Regions from separate parts of the Micromonospora sp. CA-248260 genome, predicted to be linked through region 1. Evidence: riboswitches for the same ligand, from Rfam matches in the RefSeq annotation. Region 1 holds a riboswitch; the other holds the start of a gene.
The links. Region 1 has a riboswitch for cobalamin ahead of cobN (cobaltochelatase subunit CobN). Riboswitches for the same ligand answer to the same signal wherever they lie in the genome.

Region 1 (7,814 bases):
CTCGGCTTCCCGGTCGGGATGAGCGCCGCCGCCGACGACGAGGAGCACGCCCCCGCCCGGGTCAGCGTCGTCGCGGTGATCGGTTACACGTCGTTCCTGGCCAGCCCGCCGCTGCTGGGCCTGCTCGGTGACCACGTCGGCATCCTGCATGCCCTGCTGGTGGTGCCGGTGCTGCTGATCCCGACGCTGGCCCTGGTGCCGGCGACTCGTCCACCGGCCGGCGTCGGGCCGTCGGAACACACCGCCCCAGTACAGAAAAACTAACAGTTCCCGGCCCGCACCGGTATCGGGTGCGCGGCCGTTACGACGGGTCGTCGCCGCTGGCTAGGGTCGCCGGATGCCAACTGAGATCACCGCCGCAGCGGCGGGCCGCTGGACCCTGGGCGACCGCACCGTGCACCGGATGGGCTTCGGCTCGATGCGGCTCACCGCCCACCCCGACCGGGACCGGGCGCTGCGCGTCCTGCGCCGGGCCGTCGAACTGGGCGTCGACCACATCGACACCGCCGCGTTCTACGTCTCACCGGGCGGCACCCTGAAGGTCGGCACCGGCCCCGCCCGGTACGCCACCGAACTGATCCGTGCCGCCCTCGCCCCGTACCCGGAAGGGCTGGTCATCGCCACCAAGGTCGGCTTCCGGGCCGACCCGACGACCGGCACGCGCGAGGAGGCCAGCCCGGCGCAGCTGCGCGCCCAGGTGGAGGAGAACCTGCGTCGGCTCGGCCGCGACCACCTCGACCTGGTCAACCTGCGGATCGTCAAGCGGCCCGCGCCGGACTCCGTGGCCGAACGCTTCGGTGCGCTGGCCGAGCTGCGCGACGCCGGTCTGATCCGGCACCTGGGCCTGTCCAACGTCCGCGTCGACCACCTCGACGAGGCGCAGACCATCGCCCCGGTGGTCTGCGTGCAGAACAACTACGCCCTGGACAACCGCGGCGACCAGGACGCCATGGTCCGCGAGTGCGGTGCCCGGGGGATCGCCTACGTGCCGTTCTTCTCCCTGACCGGCGTCAACCGCGAAGGCGGGGCACGTACCGACCACGACGCGGCCGTACGCGCCGTCGCCCGCGCCCACGACGCCACCCCGCAGCAGGTACGCCTCGCCTGGACGCTGCACCAGGGCCCGCACGTGCTGGCCATCCCCGGTACCGGTGACCCGGCCCACCTCGCCGAGAACGTCGCAGCCGCCGCGCTGCGACTCACCCCCGACGAGCTGGCCGCCCTGGGCTGAACGGTCCCGGGCGTGGCGCGTACGCCCTGGGGCGTCGAGGTCTGCCCCGTCCAGCCGGTTGTCACCGGGCTCGCAGCGCCCTGCCAGGCAGGGGTGTTCCACTGGAGGGACGCCGAGGAGAGGACGGGCAGATGGGCTGGTTCAGCCGACGGACCCGGGCTGACGAGGGCATCCCGACCAAGCTCGATCGGGAGGCCACCCGGGACGACCTGACCGCGTTGGCGGACTTCGTGGCCGCCCACCGGGGGGTGGAGTTCTATCTCGAACCCGAGACGACCGCCACCGACACCACAGTGGTGGCGATCGCGCACGACGGGGAGTGGATCCGCCGCCGCACCGGCTCCCCACGTACGGCGGCGAAGCTGGCCCACCGGCACGCGGTGCCCCTCTACGAGGCGGCGAAGACCGGATACCCGGAGCGGATGCGGGCCTGGAACCGGACCCACCCCGAGCGTCGCCTCCGCTGACCCCTCAGCCGCTGCGTAGAGGGTGGCCGGGGGTCTGCGGGGTGGGTGTCTGTGGGGGCGGGCCGTGGGGTGCGGCCGTGGTGGTGGGCGCGGCCGTTGGCCGCGCCAGCGGCTGCGGGCCAGGGGTGTGGGTATGTCGTCGCGGGCCCTTTCGAGCTGATGACGGTGACGGATCGGTCCCCCCGGGTGGGACGGCCCGGCCCGGCTCGGCCCGACGCCCGTCCGGTCGGGTCGGACCGTGCCGACCCCGAGTCGTTGACGTCATCAGCTCGACAGCGTGCGAGAGAGGTGTTCCGACCGCCAGGGACGGTCGGCCCCGGGACAGGTCGGCCCCGGGACGGGTCGGCCCCGGGACGGGTCGGCCCCGGGACGGGTCGGCCCCGGGACGGGTCGGCCCCGGGACGGGTCGGCCCCGGGACGGGTCGGCCCCGGGACGGGTGCCTCGATCGGCTCCGCCCCGGCTGGTGGCGGCCGGCGGAACTCCCTGAGGCGGGTTGCGGGTCGCCTCGGAGGATCTGCGGGTGCGCCGCACGGGGCGGCTGCGGGTCGGCCGTCGGGCGGGGCCGGACCCACCCGTGGGATGCGCGGGGCGGGCGGCTGCCGGCCTCGCCACAGGGGTCGATCGGTGCCGTCGCGGGGCCGGTGGCCACCGTTGACCTCGGGGTGAGGAGTATGGCAGCATTCGCGGCCTGACGGCAGTGAAGGAAGTCGGTGCGATTCCGACGCGGTCCCGCCACTGTCACCGGGGAGCGATCCCCCCTCGTGAGTCACGACCGTGCGTGCACGGTTGGAAGGCCGGGGGTGAGCGTCGATCCGGGAGCCAGGATACTTCGGCCGTCGGAGAACCCCAGGGCGTGGACACCCGAGGAGGACCCGATGACGCACAGCGTCACTGCCGACCCCATCACGGTCGGTGATTTCTGCATCACCGTCGAGCCCGCGCCGCCGCGTGCTCCCACCTCTCCCACCGTCGCCGGCCGCCGCCGGGGCGGTCGGCCTGCCACGTACCGCTGACGGCCGGTCCGGGTACCCCGCCGCAGGCGGGTGCGTCGTACCTCCGCCGCCGCTGACCGGCGTCCCTCCCGCCCCGCTCGGCCCGGCCCTGTGGTCGAGCCGGACGTCACTCTCCGGAGCCGAACGTGCGCATTCTGCTGCTGTCCACCGCCGACACCGATCTGCTCGCCGCCCGGGCCAGCGCCGCCGACTACCGGCTCGCCAACCCCACCCGGGTCGACGTGGACGCCGTGCCGGCCCTGCTCGACGGGGTCGACCTGGCCGTCGTACGGCTGCTCGGTGGTCGGCAGGCGTGGCCGGACGGCCTCGCGGCGGTGCTCGGCTCCGGCGTCCCCACGATCGTGCTCGGCGGCGAGGCGGTGCCCGACGCGGAGCTGATGGCGGCCTCCACGGTGACCTCCGGGGTGGCCACCGAAGCCCTGTCCTACCTGGTCGAGGGGGGTGCGGCAAACCTCGCCCAGCTGGCCCGGTTCCTGTCCGACACGGTCCTGCTCACCGGTGAGGGCTTCGACCCGCCCACCCCCACCCCGCCGTACGGCATTCTCGACCGTCGACCCCCGACCGCCCCGGTCGACCCGACCGCCCCGATCGACCCGGCGGAACCGGCGGCCGGGCCGGCCGGGCGGCGGGCGGACGGCGACGGGCGGCCCACGGTGGGCATCGTGTTCTACCGGGCGCACGCGCTGGCCGGCAACACCGACTTCGTGCACACCCTGGTCGACGCGGTCGACGCGGCCGGGGGGAACCCGCTGCCGATCTACTGCGGATCGCTGCGCGGGCTCACCCCCGGCGCCGGGCCGCTGGACCTCTTCGCCCGCTGCGACGCGCTCGTCGTCACCGTCCTCGCCGCCGGGGGGACGGTCGCCGCCGACGCCTCCGGTGGCGGCGACGAGGACGCCTGGGACGTCGGCGCGCTCGCCGCCCTCGACGTGCCGGTGATCCAGGCGCTCTGCCTCACCAGCACCCGGGACCAGTGGGCCGGCAGCGACGCCGGACTGTCCCCGTTGGACGCGGCGATGCAGGTGGCGATCCCCGAGTTCGACGGCCGGATCGTCACCGTGCCGTTCTCGTTCAAACGCATCGACGCCGACGGGCTGTCGGTCTACGCCGCCGACGCCGAGCGGGCCGCCCGGGTCGCCGGGATCGCCGTCCGACAGGCCCGGCTGCGGCACCTGCCCCCCGCCGACAGGCGGCTGGCGATCGTGCTCAGCTCCTACCCGACGAAGCACTCCCGGGTCGGCAACGCCGTCGGCCTGGACACCCCCGCCTCGGCGGTACGCCTGCTCGCCGCCCTCGCCGCCGCCGGATACCACCTCGGTGACGCGCCCCCGCCCACCGACGGGGACGCCCTGATCCACGCACTGATCGCCGCCGGTGGTCACGACGTCGAGTGGCTCACCCCGCAACAGTTGTCCGCCGCCGAGGCCCGGGTGCCGGGGGAGACCTACCGGCGCTGGTTCGACCAGGTGCCGGCCGACCTGCGGGACCGGATGCGGGAACACTGGGGTGAGCCACCCGGCCAGCTCTACACCGACGACGGTGACATCGTCCTGGCCGGGCTGCGGTTCGGCAACGTCACCCTGCTGATCCAGCCGCCGCGCGGCTTCGGTGAGAACCCGATCGCCATCTACCACGACCCCGACCTGCCACCCAGCCACCACTACCTCGCCGCGTACCGGTGGTTGGCCGCGCCGGTCGCCGACGGCGGGTTCGGTGCCGACGCGGTGGTGCACCTCGGCAAACACGGCACCCTGGAATGGCTGCCCGGCAAGGGCCTCGGCCTGGCCGCCGACTGCGCCCCCGACGCCGTCCTCGGCGACCTGCCGCTGGTCTACCCGTTCATCGTCAACGACCCCGGCGAGGGCACCCAGGCCAAGCGGCGGGCGCACGCCGTCGTCGTCGACCACCTGGTGCCCCCGATGGCCCGCGCCGAGACCTACGGCGACCTGGCGAAACTCGAACAACTGCTGGACGAGTACGCCACCGTGCAGGCCCTCGACCCGGCGAAGGTGCCGGTGGTCCGGGGGCAGATCTGGGAGCTGGTGCGCGTCGCCGAACTGCACCACGACCTGCACACCGAGGCGATGCCCGACGCCGACGACTTCGACGACTTCGTGCTGCACCTCGACGGTTACCTGTGCGAGGTCAAGGACGTGCAGATCCGCGACGGGCTGCACATCCTGGCCGAGGTGCCCACCGGTGAGCCCCGGGTGAACCTCGTCCTCGCCGTGCTGCGCGCCCCCCAGGTGTGGGGCGGCGCCCAGGCCCTGCCCGGCCTGCGTCAGGCCCTCGCCGCCAGCTATGACCTCGACGAGCAGGCGCTGCTCGCCGAGCCCGGGGCGCGGGTGGCGGTGCCGGCGGCGCTGACCGACGTCGTCGACGGGCCGTCGGTCACCGCCGCCGACGCGGTGGACCTGATCGAAGGGCTGGCCCGGCGGCTCGTCCTCGGCATGGAGACCCTCGGTTGGGACCCCGCCCGGGTCGACGAGGTGGTCACCGAGGTGACCGGTGGGTCCTGCCCCGACGCCGCCGAGGTGCTGCGGTTCGCCGCCCGCGAGGTGGTGCCCCGGCTGGACCGCACCACCGACGAGATCACCCACACCCTCGGCGCGCTCGACGGCCGGTTCGTGCCCCCCGGTCCGTCCGGGTCGCCCACCCGGGGGCTGGTCAACGTGCTGCCCACGGGCCGCAACTTCTACTCCGTCGACCCGAAGGTGATCCCCAGCCGCAACGCCTGGGACGTCGGGGTCGCGCTGGCCGACTCGCTACTCGCCCGCTACCTCGCCGACACCGGCGAGTACCCGCGGTCGGTCGGGCTGACCGTGTGGGGCACCAGCGCCATGCGTACCCAGGGTGACGACATCGCCGAGGTGCTGGCCCTGCTCGGCTGCCGGCCGGTGTGGGACGACCGGTCGCGGCGGGTCACCGGCGTCGAGGTGGTGCCGGTGGCGGAACTGGGCCGGCCCCGGGTCGACGTCACGGTCCGCATCTCGGGTTTCTTCCGGGACGCGTTCCCGCACGTCGTCGCCCTCCTCGACGACGCGGTACGGCTGGTCGCCGCCCTCGACGAGCCGGCCGGGGACAACTACCTGCGCGCGCACGTGGCCGCCGACCTCGCCACCCACGGCGACGAGCGGCGGGCCACCGCCCGGATCTTCGGCTCCAAGCCCGGGGCGTACGGGGCGGGGCTGCTGCCGCTGATCGACGCCCGGAACTGGCGCACCGACGCCGACCTGGCCGAGGTGTACGCCGTCTGGGGTGGCTACGCCTACGGCCGGGGCCTGGACGGGCGGGAGGCGCGGGCCGACATGGAACGGTCCTTCGCCCGGATCGCGGTGGCGGCCAAGAACCAGGACACCCGCGAGCACGACATCGTCGACTCCGACGACTATTTCCAGTACCACGGTGGGATGGTGGCGATGGTGCGGCACCTGACCGGGGCCGCCCCGGCCGCCTATGTGGGCGACTCGGCGATGCCGCACGACGTGCGCACCCGCACCCTCGGCGAGGAGACCCGGCGGGTGTTCCGGGCCCGGGTGGTCAACCCGAAGTGGATCGCCGCGATGCGCCGGCACGGCTACAAGGGCGCGTTCGAGCTGGCCGCCACCGTGGACTACCTGTTCGGCTACGACGCCACCGCCGGTGTCGTCGACGACTGGATGTACGAGCGCCTCGCCGAGGCGTACCTGTTCGACGGGGAGACCCGGGAGTTCCTGGAACGGTCCAACCCGTGGGCGCTGCGCGGCATCACCGAGCGGTTGCTGGAGGCCGCCGACCGGGGCCTGTGGGCCGCGCCGGAGCCCGCCACCCTGGACCGGCTGCGGGAGACGTACCTGGCCACCGAGGGCGACCTGGAGGAAAAGCAGTGAGCGCGAGGAGTGAGCCGGGTTTGCGAGCCCCGCAGTCGCGAGCCGGAGCAGCACAGTGAGCGGGTTTCCCTTCTCGGCCGTGCTCGGGATGGACGACATGCGGTTGGCGTTGCTGCTCAACGCGGTCAGCCCGGCGATCGGCGGGGTGCTGGTGCGGGGCGAGAAGGGCACCGCCAAGTCGACCGCCGTGCGGGCCCTGGCCGCGCTGCTCCCGCCGGTGGACCGGGTCGCCGGGTGCCGGTTCGGCTGCGACCCGGCCGCCCCGGATCCGACCTGCCCGGACGGTCCGCACCCGGGCGTCGCCGGGCACGAGGACCCGGCCGCCGCGTCGGTCGAGCGCCGTCCGGCCCGGCTGGTGGAGTTGCCGGTCGGTGCCGCCGAGGACCGGGTGGTCGGCTCGTTGGACCTGGAGAAGGCCCTCGCCGAGGGGGTACGCGCCTTCGAGCCGGGCCTGCTCGCCGCCGCCCACCGGGGGGTGCTCTATGTCGACGAGGTGAACCTGCTCCACGATCACCTGGTCGACCTGCTGCTGGACGCCGCCGCGATGGGCCGTTGCCACGTCGAGCGGGAGGGTGTCTCGGTCAGCCACGCCGCCCGGTTCCTGCTGGTGGGCACGATGAACCCGGAGGAGGGTGAGCTGCGTCCGCAGTTGCTCGACCGGTTCGGGCTGACCGTCGAGGTGGCGGCCAGCCGGGACCCGGTCGTCCGGGTGGAGGTGGTGCGCCGCCGGCTCGCCGCCGACGCCGACCCGGCCGGGTTCGCCGCCCGCTGGGCCGCCGCCGACGCCGAGGTGGCCGCCCGGGTGGCTGCCGCCCGGGGGCGGCTCGACGCGGTGCTGCTGCCTGACGCCGCGTTGCGGCAGATCGCCGAGGTCTGCGCCGCGTTCGACGTGGACGGGATGCGCGCCGACATCGTCACCGCCCGGACCGCCGTGGCACACGCCGCCTGGCAGGGGCGGGACCGGGTGACCGCCGACGACGTGCGGGTCGCCGCCCGGTTGGCCCTGCCGCACCGGCGTCGTCGTGACCCGTTCGACACCCCCGGCCTGGACGAGAAACGCCTCGACGAGGCGTTGCAGCGGGCCCGCGACGAGCACCCCGACGACGATCCGCCGGATACCGGCCCGGCCGGTCCGGGTGACCCCGGCGGCCCGGACGGCGGTGGGCCGGGCGGCCCTTCGACGGGTGGCCCCGGCGGCGGGTCCGGTCCACAGCCACCCGACGACGCCGGTGG
Region 2 (7,814 bases), 630 kb from region 1:
GCCGCCGGCCGACAGCGGGATCGGTGGCCTCCGGGCTGGCCCGCACCTCGGTGACCGGACCCCAGGTCTGGAAGAGCCGGGCCGGGCCGAAGAACTGGCCGCCACGGACCGCCGGGTCGGTGGCGGCGCGCAGCTGGGGCAGCGCACCCCGCTCCACCGGCTGGGTGGCCAGCAGGCCCAGCCAGGCGACCACCCGGCCACGCCGGCCACGGTGGGCCATGGCCCGGGGGGTCAGGTTGGTGCGGGTGACACCGGGATGGGCCAGCACGCTGAGCACCGGTGCTCCGGCGGCGCGCAGCCGCCGGTCCAGCTCCACGCCGAAGACGGTGGTGGCGAGCTTGGACCGGCCGTACGCGGCGGCGCCCCGGTAGCCGCGCTCGCCCATCAGGTCGGCGAAGTCCAGGTGTGCGTTGCGGTGGGTGATCGAGCTGAGGTGGACCACCCGGGCCGCCCGCGCGGCGGCCAGGTTGTCCAGCAGCAGACCGGTCAGCGCGAAGTGACCCAGCAGGTTGGTGGCGAGGTGCAGCTCGTGGCCGTCGACACTGGTGCGGCGCGGGCCGAGCAGCACCGCACCGGCGTTGTTGACCAGCAGGTCGAGCCTCGGATGGGCGGCGGCCAGTCCCGCCGCGAACGCCCGGACCGAGGCGAGGGAGGCGAGGTCCAGCTCACGTACCTCGACGTTCCCGCCGATGCGCCGGCCGGCCTGCCGGCCGGCGGCGGTGTCGCGGACGGCGAGCACGACGTGCGCACCACGGTGGGCCAGCGCGGTGGCGGTGACCAGGCCGAGGCCCGAGTTCGCGCCGGTCACCACGGCGGTACGGCCGTGCTGGTCGGGGATGTGGTCGGCGGTCCAGGTCATCTGCTGCTCCTGAGCGGTCGGGGTGGGACGCCGACGTTAGGGGCCGCCCGGCCGGGCTCGGTCGTCCCCGGTCGCCTAGGTCCCGCAGTCCTACCCACCCCGGTCCGGGCCGCGTCACACTGGCCCCATGACCCATCCGTACGCCCGCGAACTCGGTGACTTCCTGCGCGCCCGACGCGGCCGGCTGCACCCCCGCGACGTCGGCCTGGAGCCGGGCGGGCGACGGCGGGTCACCGGGCTGCGCCGCGAGGAGCTGGCGCTGCTGGCCGGGTTGAGCACCGACTACTACCAGCGGATGGAGCAGGGCCGGGAGGTCCGCCCGTCCGACCACGTGCTGGACGCGCTCGCCGCCGCGCTCGCCCTCGACGACGAGGAACGCCGGCACCTGTTCACCCTGGCCCGCGCCGCCCGCCGGCCGGTACCGGCCCGGGTGGACCACGGCCCGGAGCGGGTGCCGGAGAGCACCCGACGGCTGCTGCGGGTGCTGGACACCCCGGCGGTGGTGCTCGGCCGCCACCTGGACCTGCTCGCCTGGAACGCGTGGGCGGTGGCGCTGCTCGGCGATCCGACGGATCTCCCGCCGGGCCGGCTCAACATGCTGCTGCTGATGTTCGACGAGGCGGCGTCCCCGGTGCGGCGCTGCGCGTCCTGGGAGCAGCAGGCGCTGGACTACATCGGCATGATGCGTGCCGCCGTCGCCACCGACCCCACCCATCCCCGGGCCACCGCGATCGTCGGTGAGCTGAGCATCCGCAGCGCCGAGTTCCGGCGGCTGTGGTCGCGGCACGACGTGCGCGGGTCGGTCACCGGAACCAAGACCTTCCAGGTCCCCGGGGTCGGTGACATCGTCCTGGACTGGGACACCTACCCGCTGCCCGGCAACCCCGGCCCGGTCCTGCTGGTCTTCACCGCCGAGCCCGGCAGTGCCGACGCGGACGCCCTGCGGCTGCTGGCGTCACTGCGGGCCACCGACCGGTCGGAGGAGAGTTATCTGACACGCCGACGCGACATCTAGTGTTGCCTCTCCCCCATCCACGCCATATATGGTGTGCCACGCAGCTGGTTCGACCGGGCCCGGTGGTCCGGTCGAGGCAACAGGGAACCCGGTGGAAATCCGGGACTGCCCCGCAGCGGTAAGTGGGAACGACCGCCGTCATCGAGCACTGGACCGCCAGGTCTGGGAAGCGACGGCCAGTAGGCGACCGGCGACCCCGGTCACGCCCGCGAGTCCGAAGACCTGCCAGTGCGCCGTGCGCTGCTGCGCGCGGCGGTCGGAGGTCGCGCGGGACGACCGACGCCAGCACCCGGGCCGGCCGTCGTGCCGTGCCCGTTGGCGTTCTCCCGCGTCCGATGGCCATCGGTGACAGCGAGGAGAGGTCATGACGAACGTAGCGGAACGCCCACCGTCCGAGGTCGACGGCGCGGAGTCACGCCGGCCGGCGATGCGGGTACGCAAGCGCGACGGCGACACCGAGCCGGTCGACGTCAACCGGATCGTCACGGCGGTCGCGCGGTGGGCCACCGACCTGGACGAGGTCGATCCGCTGCGGGTGGCCACCAGGACGATCAGCGGCCTCTACGACGGGGCGACCACCGCCGAGCTGGACAAGCTGTCGATCCAGACGGCGGCGGAGCTGATCGGCACGGAACCGCAGTACTCCCGGCTGGCGGCCCGGCTGCTGGCCGCGTACGTGGACGAGGAGGTCCGCGGGCAGGCGGTGGAGAGCTTCAGCCAGTCCATCCGGTACGCCCACGGCCTCGGCCTGATCGCCGACGACACCGCCGCGTTCGTGGCCCGGCACGCCCGGCAGCTCGACGACGCCGTCGACCCGGCCGGTGACCTGCGGTTCGAGTATTTCGGGCTGCGGACGGTGGCCGACCGCTACCTGCTGCGGCACCCGCAGTCGCGGCTGGTGGTGGAGACCCCGCAGTTCTGGCTGCTGCGGGTGGCCTGCGGGCTGTCCACCACGCCCGACGAGGCGGTCGGGTTCTACCGGCTGATGTCGTCGCTTGCCTACCTGCCGAGTTCCCCGACGTTGTTCAACTCGGGCACCCGGCACACCCAGATGTCGTCGTGTTTCCTGGTCGACTCGCCGCGCGACGAGCTGGACTCGATCTACGAGCGCTACCACCAGGTGGCGAAGCTGTCGAAGTTCTCCGGCGGCATCGGCATCTCCTGGTCGCGGGTGCGGGGCCGGGGCGCGCTGATCCGGGGCACCAACGGCCGGTCCAACGGGATCGTGCCGTTCCTCAAGACCCTCGACGCCGGGGTGGCGGCGGTCAACCAGGGCGGCCGGCGCAAGGGCGCCGCCTGCGTCTACCTGGAACCCTGGCACCCGGACGTCGAGGAGTTCCTGGAGTTGCGGGACAACACCGGTGAGGAGGCCCGGCGTACCCACAACCTCAACCTGGCCAACTGGATCCCCGACGAGTTCATGCGCCGGGTCGAGGCCGACGGCGACTGGTCGCTGATCGACCCGTCGGACGCCCCGGAGCTGCCCGACCTGTACGGCGAGGAGTTCGACGCCGCGTACCGGGTCGCCGAGAAGAAGGCGGTCCGGACGGTGAAGGCCCGGGACCTGTACGGGCGGATGATGCGCACCCTGGCACAGACCGGCAACGGGTGGATGACGTTCAAGGACCCGTCGAACCGGCTGTCCAACCAGACCGGCGTGCCGGGCAACACGATCCACCTGTCCAACCTGTGCACCGAGATCCTGGAGGTCAACAGCGACACCGAGACGGCGGTGTGCAACCTCGGCTCGGTCAACCTCGGCGCGCACCTCACCGGCGACGGCGTCGACTGGGACAAGCTGCGCGCAACGGTCCGGACGGCGGTGGTGTTCCTGGACCGGGTGATCGACATCAACTACTACCCGGCCGAGCAGGCGGCGGCGTCGAACCCGCGCTGGCGGCCCGTCGGGCTGGGGCTGATGGGTTTGCAGGACGCGTTGTTCGCGCTGCGGCTGCCGTTCGACTCGGCCGGGGCCCGGGAGTTGTCCACCCGGGTCCAGGAGGAGATCTTCCTGACCGCCCTGGAGACCTCGGCCGGCCTGGCCGAACGGTTCGGCGCGCACCCGGCGTACCCGCAGACCAGGGCGGCCCGGGGTGACCTGCACCCGGACCTGTGGGGGGTCGAGCCCACCCAGGCCGCGCGGTGGGCGGCGCTGCGCACCCGGATCGCGGCGCACGGCCTGCGCAACTCGCTGCTCGTGGCGATCGCCCCGACCGCCACGATCGCGTCGATCGCCGGCTGTTACGAGTGCATCGAGCCGCAGGTGTCCAACCTGTTCAAGCGGGAGACCATGTCCGGGGAGTTCCTCCAGATCAACACCTATCTGGTACGCGAGCTGAAGGCGCGCGGCCTGTGGACGTCGGAGATCCGCGACCAGATCAAGCGGGCCGAGGGTTCGGTGCAGGGCATCGTCGACCTGCCCGTCGAGGTGCGGGAGTTGTTCCGGACCGCGTGGGAGCTGCCGCAGCGGGCGCTGATCGACCTGGCCGCCGCGCGGGCGCCGTACATCGACCAGTCGCAGTCGCTGAACCTGTTCCTCAGCGCGCCGACCATCGGCAAGTTGTCCTCGATGTACCTGTACGCCTGGAAGTCCGGGCTGAAGACCACCTACTACCTGCGGTCGCGTCCGGCGACCCGGATCCAGCAGGCCACCGTCACCGTCGCCCCGGTCGTGGCGGCCGACGCCGAGGCGCTGGCCTGTTCCCTGGAGAACCCCGAGAGCTGCGAGGCGTGCCAGTGACCACCGTCGACGAACCCCGCACCGCCGGGCGGCAGCTGCTGCTCGACCCCGGCATGGACCTCACCCTGCGGCCGATGCGCTACCCGCACTTCTTCGACCGGTTCAAAGACGCCATCCGTAACACCTGGACGGTGGAGGAGGTCGACCTGCACTCCGACCTGGCCGACCTGGAGCGGCTGTCCCCGGCCGAGCGGCACCTGGTGTCCCGGTTGGTGGCGTTCTTCGCCACCGGTGACACGATCGTCGCCAACAACCTGGTGCTCAACCTCTACCAGCACGTCAACTCTCCCGAAGGCCGGCTCTACCTGTCCCGGCAGCTGTTCGAGGAAGCCGTGCACGTGCAGTTCTACCTGAACCTGCTCGACACATACGTCCCCGACGAGCAGGAGCGGTTCGCCGCGTTCGCCGCGATCGAGAACATCCCGTCGATCCGGCGCAAGGCCGAGTTCTGCTTCCGCTGGATCGACTCGGTCTTCGAGCTGCGGGAGCTGCGTACCCGGGCGGACCGGCGGGCGTTCCTGCTCAACCTGATCTGCTTCGCCGCCTGCATCGAGGGGCTGTTCTTCTACGGCGCGTTCGCCTACGTCTACTTCCTGCGGTCCCGGGGTCTGCTCAACGGGTTGGCGTCGGGCACCAACTGGGTGTTCCGCGACGAGTCGATGCACATGGCGTTCGCCTTCGACGTGGTGGAGACCGCCCGGCGGGAGGAGCCGGACCTGTTCGACGCCGACCTGGAACGGCAGGTCACCGAGATGCTCGCCGAGGCCGTCGAGTGTGAGGTGCAGTTCGCCGAGGACCTGCTCGACCAGGGCGTGTCGGGGCTGTCGCTCGCGGACATGCGGGCCTATCTGGAGCATGTCGCCGACCGGCGGCTCACCCAGCTCGGCATCGCGCCGCGCTACGGCGCGCAGAACCCGTTCGCGTTCATGGACCTGCAGGACGTGCAGGAGCTGTCGAACTTCTTCGAGCGACGGGTGTCGGCGTACCAGGTGGGGGTCAGCGGCAGCGTCACCTTCGACGACGACTTCTGACGCGCCGTACGGTGGCCCGGTCCGGTGGGGTGTCCGACCCCACCGGACCGGGTCGCCGTTCACGGGCCGGCGTTGCCGAACACCTCGATCTCGGCGAGGCCGACGTTGACGGTGCCGCCGCCGACCCCGGTGACGGTGAGCTTGACGCTGGTCACCGTCTTCGCCGCCGGGAGGATGACCTCCGTCGGGCCGCCGCCGTTGTCCAGGGCGCCGACGGCCGTGGAGGTGCCGTCGCTGAACAGCAGGGTGCCGCCGGTGATCTGGTCGTTGGGGTTGGGTCGGTCGTAGAGGACGACCCGGCGGACGGTGCGCGGGCCCGGCCAGCTCAGGGTGAGCTGGGTGCCGACCCCGCCGTAGACGGTCGCCCACTCCCGGGTCTGGTCGTCGGGCCAGCCGGCGATCACCCCGTCGACGGCCTTGGCCGCCGTCTGCCCGCTGCTGGTGTCCTGGCTGGTCGCGGTGACGGTGGCCGTCCGGGCCAGGTTGGGGCCGAGGACCTTGTACTGCCGCTGGAGGAAGGCCGGGTAGTCGTAGCCGGCGCAGGTGGGCAGGCTGGTGCAGGCCCCGTCGTCGTACTGGCCGTAGGCGAAGAAGGCGGCGGACTTGCCGGCGACGTCGGTCGACCCCAGGTTCGCCGGATAGTTCTTGATCTTGTAGTCGTGGTAGCCGGTGAACGTGGGCGAACCGACGTACGCCTGCTCGGCGGCCTGGGCGAAGTAGGCCGCGCCGTGGTGGTCGCTGTGGTCACCGTCGCCGAACCCGCCCGCGTGGTCCTGGGTGTTGACGGCGGTCGGCTGGTAGGCGGTCATCAGCCCGGCCAGGGCGCTGATCAGGCCGGAGCGGGTGTAGCTGGACGCGCCGGCACCCAGCGACGTGATCGTGGAGATGTCGTTGAGCCAGAGCTTCTGCAGGCTCTGCGAGCCGGTGTTCGGATGCCCCGTGCCGCCGGGGTAGCCGTCCGGCAGCCGCAGGAAGGCCAGCGACACGGTGGGCTTGCCGGTGAGCGTGAAGACCGGGATCGGATGCCCGCTGATGCCGGCGTCCGCCTGGGTCCAGGTGTTGGCGACCCCGGTCATCTGGGCGTAGGCCGTCTTGGCCCCGGTCTCCCGGCCGCCCCAGTAGGTGCTGTCCCGGCCGGCGTCGCCCGCCGTGACGAAGACCGTCCGGACACAGCGGTTGGCCTGCACGTCGTGCAGCAGGTCCGGGCTGAGGAAGAGCAGGTCGTCGTCCTGGTGGGCGACCACGTTCATGATCGCTCCCGCCGGACAGCCCGGCCCGGCCTGGGCCGCCGGCGGGCCGGCCAGGGTCGCCGCCACGCAGGCGGCCACCACCGGAACGGCCAACGACCACCGGGCCGGACGACGGCGAACTGTTCGCATGACAAGGTGACGCACGGTTACCTCCCCGTAGCAGTAGCAGTGCGCCCTCTTTTTACCATGGACGAACGTCTATTTTTGCCCTGTCGCGACGGCCCCCCTGCCTCGGGCCTCCGGGCCGGGTCAGCGCGGCGGCCCGGTCTCGGTGAGCCGGCCGTCGGCCAGCCGGAGCCACCGGTCCACGGCGATCCCGGCCAGGAACCGGTCGTCGTGACTGACCACCACGAACGCCCCCCGGTACGCCAGCAGCGCGCTCTCCAACTGCGCCACGCTGACCAGGTCCAGGTTGTTGGTGGGCTCGTCGAGCAGCAGCAGGTGCGGTGCCGGCTCGGCGGACAGCAGGCAGGCCAGGGTGGCGCGGAGCAGCTCACCGCCGGAGAGCACGCCGGCCGGCAGGTGGACACGGGCACCCCGGAACAGGAACCGGGCCAGCAGGTTCATCCGCTCCGCCTCGGTCCTCGACGGCGCGAACCCGGCGAGGTTCTCCGCGACCGTACGGGCCGGGTCGAGCAGGTCGAGGCGCTGCGACAGGTACGCCACCCGCCCCGACGCCCGCGCGACGGTGCCCGCGTCCGGCTCCTGCCGACCACCGACCAGCCGCAGCAGCGTCGACTTGCCCGCACCGTTGGGCCCGGTCAGGGCGATCCGTTCGGGCCCCCGGACAGTCAGGTCGACCCCGTCACCGGCGAAGACCGGCCGACCCGCGTAGCCGACCCGCATCGCGTGGCCGGCGAAGACCGTGCGCCCGGCGGGCACCGTGGTGTCGGGCAGGTCCAGGACGAGCTGGTCGTCG

Region 2: it holds a riboswitch for cobalamin, as region 1 does, so the genes downstream of both, ACQP2H_RS19425 (ribonucleoside-diphosphate reductase subunit alpha) here and cobN (cobaltochelatase subunit CobN) in region 1, are expected to answer to the same signal.

Annotation. Positions count from the first base shown of each region.
Region 1 covers NZ_CP192021.1:3,850,501-3,858,314, reverse strand. Annotated here, with positions in the region: gene ACQP2H_RS17030 (MFS transporter) at 1-264, shown strand, start outside; gene ACQP2H_RS17025 (aldo/keto reductase) at 338-1,231, shown strand; gene ACQP2H_RS17020 (hypothetical protein) at 1,363-1,698, shown strand; cobalamin riboswitch at 2,400-2,529, shown strand; gene cobN (cobaltochelatase subunit CobN) at 2,838-6,581, shown strand; partial or broken gene ACQP2H_RS17010 (VWA domain-containing protein) at 6,578-7,814, shown strand, end outside.
Region 2 covers NZ_CP192021.1:4,476,027-4,483,840, forward strand. Annotated here, with positions in the region: gene ACQP2H_RS19415 (oxidoreductase) at 1-859, opposite strand, end outside; gene ACQP2H_RS19420 (helix-turn-helix transcriptional regulator) at 987-1,874, shown strand; cobalamin riboswitch at 1,902-2,118, shown strand; gene ACQP2H_RS19425 (ribonucleoside-diphosphate reductase subunit alpha) at 2,239-4,614, shown strand; gene ACQP2H_RS19430 (ribonucleotide-diphosphate reductase subunit beta) at 4,668-5,645, shown strand; gene ACQP2H_RS19435 (PIG-L family deacetylase) at 5,705-7,039, opposite strand; gene ACQP2H_RS19440 (ABC-F family ATP-binding cassette domain-containing protein) at 7,145-7,814, opposite strand, start outside.